DNA from 2 places in the Streptomyces sp. NPDC006687 genome. Region 1 is predicted to be linked to the other one. Evidence: riboswitches for the same ligand, from Rfam matches in the RefSeq annotation. Region 1 holds a riboswitch; the other holds the start of a gene.
What was found. A riboswitch is a leader RNA that binds a small molecule or an ion and turns the genes downstream of it on or off. The one in region 1 is predicted to bind S-adenosylmethionine.

Region 1 (3,374 bases):
GGCAACCAGATCCCGAAGCCCACCGCCGAGGAGTACAAGGAGATCCAGTCCGGCCACGGCCACCACTGATCTCCGGCATGACCGCTTGAGGGATCGATCCAGGTCGATCCTGGTGTCGCCACGGCAAGAGCCCCCGTCCAGGGTCTGGACGGGGGCTCATTGCCGTCTCCGGGGCTGGATAGGCTGAGATCCTTCCCCTTGGACGGGAGAACCCGACGAGCAGCAGGAGCTGACCATGAACGTTGCGACCCCGGCAGGCGGCGACAGCGTGGCGGCCCCCACCTGGCCGGGCATCCTGGAGGCCCTGCTCAGCGGCCGCGACCTCACCTCCGACCACACCGCCTGGGCCATGGAGCGGATCATGCGCGGGGAGGCCACCGACGCGCAGATCGCCGGCTTCGCGGTGGCGCTGCGGGCCAAGGGCGAGACCGTCCAGGAGTACACGGGACTCGTCCGGACGATGTACGCCCACGCCAACCTGATCGAGGTGCCCGGGCGGACCGTGGACATCGTCGGCACCGGCGGCGACGGCGCCAAGACCGTCAACATCTCGACCATGTCCGCGATCGTGGCCGCCGGCGCGGGCGCGAAGGTCGTCAAGCACGGCAACCGGGCCGCCTCCTCCGCCAGCGGCTCCTCCGACGTCCTGGAGAAGCTCGGCGTCAACCTGGCCCTGACCCCCCGGCGGGTGGCCGAGGTCGCCGAGGAGGCGGGCATCACCTTCTGCGCCGCCGTGGTCTTCCACCCGGCCCTGCGGTACGCGGCCTCGGCCCGCCGGGACCTGGGGGTGCGCACCGCCTTCAACGGCCTCGGCCCGCTCACCAACCCCGCCCGGGTCACGGCCCAGGCGGTCGGGGTCGCGGACGGCCGGCTGGCGCCGATCATGGCCGGGGTGCTCGCGGAGCGGAACACCTCCGCCCTGGTCTTCCGCGGGGACGACGGCCTGGACGAGCTGACCACCACCGGGACCTCCCGGGTGTGGTGGGTGCGCGAGGGCCGGATCACCGAGCACGCCTTCGACCCGCGCGACGTGGGCATCGGGACCATCGACATCTCGGCCCTGCGCGGCGGCGACCCCTCCTACAACGCCGACGTGGCCCGCCGCCTGCTGGCGGGGGAGACCGGTCCGGTGCGCGACGCCGTCCTGCTGAACGCGGCGTCCGCCCTGGTGGCCCTGGACCCGGGCCCGGGCTCGCTGGAGGAGCAGCTGGCCGCGGGGATGGCCCGTGCGGCCGAGTCCATCGACTCGGGCGCCGCCCGGGCCGCGCTGGAGCGCTGGGTGGCGGCCAGCAACGCCTGAGCCGTTCTCCGCCACGACCCCGGTCCGCATCGTGGACCGGGGTCTTGCGCTGCGGGCATCCTGTGGCAGGATGCTCTCCAAGGTCACGAGTGACAGCGTTTTGGCCCCGGCTCGCTGTCCGGCAACCCTCCTTCCGTGGCGGGGTGCCCCGGGTGATGACCAGGCCGTAGGCAGCGAGGTCTACGGCAAGCGCGGATCCCTCGACACCAGGGGTCCTGGTCCTCCGAGGAGCGTTTTCCGTGAGCAAGCGAATGCGATAGGGCGACTCCGCCCCTTCTTCACCCCTCGGACACCGGGTCCCTTCCGCGTACCCGCACCGCTTCCGAGGCACTTCCCGTACCCCTGACGGCCGTCACCGCCGTGCGCCCCGCCGCGCCGCGCAGCCGTCCCCGCGTACGGGCACACCGAAGCCATTCCGCCCCTGCCTGCCGGGAGATACCGCCATGTCCGCATCCCTGAACGCCGCCGCCACCACCACCGTCCGTACCGCCCCCGCCGAGCCCGTGTGTGCCGAGCCGCTGCCCGTGCTCGGACGGGACGTCACCGTCCCGCTGGTCACCGGCGGCGAGGTCAGCTACGCGGCCCTGGACTACGCCGCCAGCGCCCCCGCGCTCCAGCGGGTCTGGGACGACGTCGCCGCGTACGCCCCGTACTACGGCAGCGTCCACCGCGGCGCCGGATACCTCTCGCAGCTCTCCACCGACCTCTTCGAGCAGAGCCGGGCCACCGTCGCCGCGTTCCTCGGCTGCCGCGCCGGTGACCAGGTGGTCTTCACCCGTTCCACCACCGACTCCCTCAACCTGCTCGCGGCCGTGCTCCCGGCCGGCTGCCAGGTGTTCGTCTTCGAGACCGAGCACCACGCCTCGCTGCTGCCCTGGCGCGACGCGCAGGTCACCTACCTCGACGCCCCGCGCACCCCGGCCCAGGCCGTCGCCACCCTGGAGCGGGCGCTGGCCGACCGGGAGCCCCACGGCCCCGCCCTGGTCTGCGTGACCGGCGCGTCCAACGTCACCGGCGAGCTGTGGCCGGTCAAGGAGCTCGCCGCCGCCGCGCACGCCCACGGCGCGCGGATCGTGCTGGACGCCGCCCAGCTGGCCCCCCACCACCCGGTCTCCGTAGAGGAGCTGGACGTGGACTGGGTCGCCTTCTCGGGGCACAAGCTGTACGCGCCCTTCGGCTCGGGCGTGCTCGCCGGCCGGGCGGACTGGCTCCAGGAGGCCGAGCCGTACCTCGCCGGGGGCGGCGCCTCCCGTACGGTCGCCCGCCGCGAGGACGGCGGGGTCGAGGTCGCCTGGCACACCACCGCCGCCCGCCACGAGGCCGGCTCGCCGAACGTCATCGGCGTCTACGCCATCGCCTCCGCCTGCCGGGCGCTCCAGGAGGCAGGCTTCGACGGGCTCGTCGCCCGCGAGCGGCACCTCATCGCGAAGGTCCGCGAGGGGCTGGCGGAGGTCCCGCAGGTACGGGTGCTGTCGCTGTTCGGCGACGAGGCCCCGCGCGTGGGCGTCATCTCGTTCGTGGTCGACGGCTGGAACAGCTCGCACTTCGCGGCGGCGCTCTCCGCCGAGTACGGGATCGGCGTGCGCGACGGGCTGTTCTGCGCCCACCCGCTGGTGCGGACCCTGCTCGGCGGCGAGCCGCAGGAGCCCGGCGAGTGCGGCGCGCCGGAGGCGGCCGCGGGCGAGAGGTCCCTGAACGCGATCCGCGTCAGCTTCGGCGCCGGCACCCCCGACGAGCACGTGGAGCGCTTCGTCCGCGCGGTGCGCGAACTCGTCACTGACGGCGCGAAGTGGCGGTACCGCACGGAAGAGGGCCGCTGCGTCCCGGCGGTGTAGGGCAGGCCCCCTAGGCGTCGAGGCCGATGGCGAAGGCGGCTTCCAGGTCGTGCTGGGAGTAGGTGCGGAACGCGACGTGGGTGTCCGTGGCCTCGACGCCCGGGATCTTGCTGATGCGGCCGGGGATGATGTCGGCCAGGTTCTCGTGGCGGGCCACGCGCACCAGCGCGATCAGGTCGTACGTACCGGTGACGGAGTAGACCTCGCTGACGCTGTCCAGCTGGGCGATGGACTCGGCG
Region 2 (3,374 bases), on a different contig from region 1:
GGCTGGGCGGCGAGGGCCGCCGAGAGGCCGGAGACCAGACCGCCCCCGCCGCGCCGGGCACTGAGAGTGCCGTCGGCGGCGAGGGCGTACGAGAGGGGGCCGCGGTTGGCGGCGACGAGTACCTGAGAAGCCATGCCGCGAACCTAGCCCGGGGTCCGCTCGCTCAAACGTCCGGGAAACAACCGGTTCGCCACCTCAGGCCACGCGGCGGACGGCGTACTCCTCTATCTCCAGCATGGGCGGCCGTTCCTCCGTGTCCACGGGGTAGGTGCGCGGAACGAACCCGTCCGGCCCCCTCTCGAACTGGGTGAGCTCCGGCCGGGTGAGGTGCCCGCGCGAGAGCCGCAGCTGCGCGGTGCGGTAGATGGACGCGGCCATCCGGCCCAGGGCCTGCCCGTCCTGGTGGCGGTGCAGCCGGACCCCCACGTCGACCTGGGCGAGGGCGTCCAGCCCGACGGTGTGGAGGGCGTCCACGAGCAGCCCGAGCTCGACCCCGTAGCCGACGGGGAAGGGCAGGCGTTCCAGCAGGGAGCGGCGTACGGCGTACTCGCCGCCGAGCGGCTGGACGAAGCCGGCCAGCTGGGGCCAGTGGAGGTTGAGCAGGGGCCGCGCCACCAGTTCCGTGACCCGTCCGCCCTGGCCGGGGGCGTCCCCCAGCGGGCGGTCGTACATGGCCTTGACGAACTGCACCTGCGGGTCGGTGAGCAGCGGGCCGACGATGCCGGAGACGAAGGCGGAGGTGAAGTCCCGCAGGTCGGCGTCGACGAAGCAGACGATCTCCCCGGTGGTGGCCAGCAGCGAGCGCCACAGCACCTCGCCCTTGCCGCGGACGGCCGGGACGCGCGGCAGGATCTCGTCGCGGTGCACCACCCGGGCGCCGGCCTTCGCCGCGATCTCGGCCGTGCGGTCGGCGGACCCGGAGTCGATCACCACGAGCTCGTCGACCAGGGGGACCGGCAGCCCCTCGATCAGGTCGCGCCGGATCACCTCCACGATCTGTCCGACCGTGGCCTCCTCGTCGAGGGCGGGCAGTACCACGCTCACGGTGGTCCCGGCCGCCCGTTTCCGGTCGAGCAGCTGGTCGAGCGGTCGGTCGGCGGCGGACCAGGAGCGGTCGGCCAGCCAGCGCTCCACCTCATCCAGCACTCTCAGCACTCCCTGATCATCCGGCGGCGGCATCGGACCCGGCTGTTTTCGGCCGGTTCGTGATCCATCTCGCGCTTCGGACAGCCGTCTCAACGCGCCGTCCCTTTCGGTTACAGTCTTGAACAACGCGAAGGCCCGCCACATGCCGGGGGTCCTCGCCACAAACGCACCGGCGCGCCATCGAGCGCGTGTGCCGGTGCCATACCGCTCATCCAGAGGGGCAGAGGGACACGGCCCGTTGAAGCCCCGGCAACCCTCCAGTCGGTTCTCGCTCGCGCGGGGCCCCGGCTAGGGAAGGTGCCAATTCCGTCTCATGGCGAAGTGCGCCATGGGGAAGATGAGGAGAAAGGGCCTCGCCATCATGGCTGCACAGACCGCCGCTATCCCTGCCCCGTCGGAGTCCACCGCCGCCGGATCCGTCGATCTCGGTCCCGCCACCGGCCTTTCCTGTCGTGAGTGCGGTACCCGTTTCGAGCTCGGCCCCATCTTCGCCTGCGTCGAGTGCTTCGGTCCGCTGGAGGTCGCCTACGAGCTGCCCGCCGGCGACCCTGAGGCGCTGCGCGCGGCGATCGAGGCCGGCCCCAACAACATCTGGCGCTACGCCCCGCTGCTGCCCGTCCCCGCGGACGTGGCGTCCAAGCCGAGCCTGAACCCGGGGTTCACCAAGCTCGTGGACGCGCGGAACCTGGCCAAGGAGCTGGGCGTCACCGGCAAGCTGTACGTCAAGGACGACTCCGGCAACCCGACGCACTCCTTCAAGGACCGCGTCGTGGCCATCGCCGTCGAGGCGGCCCGCGCGTTCGGCTTCACCACCCTCTCCTGCTCCTCCACGGGCAACCTGGCCGGCGCCGTCGGCGCGGCGGCGGCCCGCGCGGGCTTCCGCTCCTGCGTGTTCATCCCGCACGACCTGGAGCAGGGCAAGGTCGTCATGGCCGGTGTCTACGGTGGCGAGCTGGTCGGCATCGAGGGCAACTACGACGACGTCAACCGCTTCTGCTCCGAGCTCATCGGTGACCCGCTGGGCGAGGGCTGGGGCTTCGTCAACGTCAACCTGCGCCCCTACTACGGGGAGGGTTCCAAGACCCTCGCCTACGAGATCTGTGAGCAGCTCGGCTGGCAGCTTCCCGACCAGATCGTCATCCCGATCGCGTCCGGATCGCAGCTGACCAAGATCGACAAGGGTCTCCAGGAGCTGATCAAGCTCGGTCTGGTCGAGGACAAGCCGTACCGGATCTTCGGCGCCCAGGCCGAGGGCTGCTCCCCGGTGTCCACCGCCTTCAAGGCCGGGCACGACGTGGTCCGCCCGCAGAAGCCGGACACGATCGCCAAGTCCCTGGCCATCGGCAACCCTGCGGACGGCCCGTACGTGCTCGACATCGCCCGCCGCACCGGCGGCTTCGTCGAGGACGTCAACGACGAGCAGGTCGTCGAGGCGATCCGGATCCTGGCTCAGACCGAGGGCATCTTCGCCGAGACCGCGGGCGGTGTGACCGTCGGCGTGACGAAGAAGCTCATCGAGAACGGGCTCCTGGACCCCTCGCTGACCACCGTGGTCCTGAACACCGGTGACGGCCTCAAGACCCTGGAGGCGGTGGCCGGCACCGGCCAGACCGCCACCATCCGCCCGAGCCTGGACGCGTTCCGCGCCGCCGGCCTGGCCTGACCCTTCCCTCGCACTACACGGAAAGGCGGTAGCGCCATGAGCGTCAACGTCCGCATCCCCACCATCCTGCGCACCTACACCGGCGGCGCCGCCGAGGTCCCGGCCGAGGGCGCGACCCTGGCCGAGGTCATCGACTCCCTGGAGGCGAACCACCCGGGCATCGCCGCGCGCGTCCTGGACGACCAGGGCAAGCTGCGCCGCTTCGTGAACGTCTACGTCAACGACGACGACGTGCGCTTCGAGGGCGGCCTGCAGGCGGCGACGCCGGACGGCGCGGGCGTTTCGATCATTCCCGCCGTGGCGGGCGGCTGCTGACGCGCGAAGAGCGTCGCGCCGCATTCTGAATTGCCCCCTCCGCTAAAAGCGGAGGGGGCAATTCTGCTTGATTGGGCGCGGTAGAGTTGGGGAAGTCCCCTCCGTCGTTCTTGCCCGCCGCATATGAACGGGCAGGAAGAGGGTTGACATTGAGTCAACATGCACGTGTCTTTTGGGGCATTGGTGCGGCTTGTCTGGCCCGACTTGCCCAGGAATAGGCCAAATTTTCAGCCCATTTCCACATGCGTTC

Region 2: another riboswitch for S-adenosylmethionine. It lies ahead of thrC (threonine synthase); the one in region 1 lies ahead of ABZ716_RS04320 (aminotransferase class V-fold PLP-dependent enzyme).

The regions. Positions count from the first base shown of each region.
Region 1 is NZ_JBEYJJ010000002.1:425,470-428,843, forward strand. Features, by position in the region: gene ABZ716_RS04310 (cytochrome bc complex cytochrome b subunit) at 1-69, shown strand, start outside; gene trpD (anthranilate phosphoribosyltransferase) at 236-1,300, shown strand; SAM riboswitch class IV at 1,382-1,498, shown strand; gene ABZ716_RS04320 (aminotransferase class V-fold PLP-dependent enzyme) at 1,744-3,135, shown strand; gene ABZ716_RS04325 (Lrp/AsnC ligand binding domain-containing protein) at 3,146-3,374, opposite strand, start outside.
Region 2 is NZ_JBEYJJ010000014.1:35,448-38,821, reverse strand. Features, by position in the region: gene ABZ716_RS18600 (trehalose-6-phosphate synthase) at 1-134, opposite strand, end outside; gene ABZ716_RS18595 (glucosyl-3-phosphoglycerate synthase) at 196-1,146, opposite strand; SAM riboswitch class I at 1,352-1,490, shown strand; gene thrC (threonine synthase) at 1,508-2,809, shown strand; gene ABZ716_RS18585 (MoaD/ThiS family protein) at 2,846-3,124, shown strand.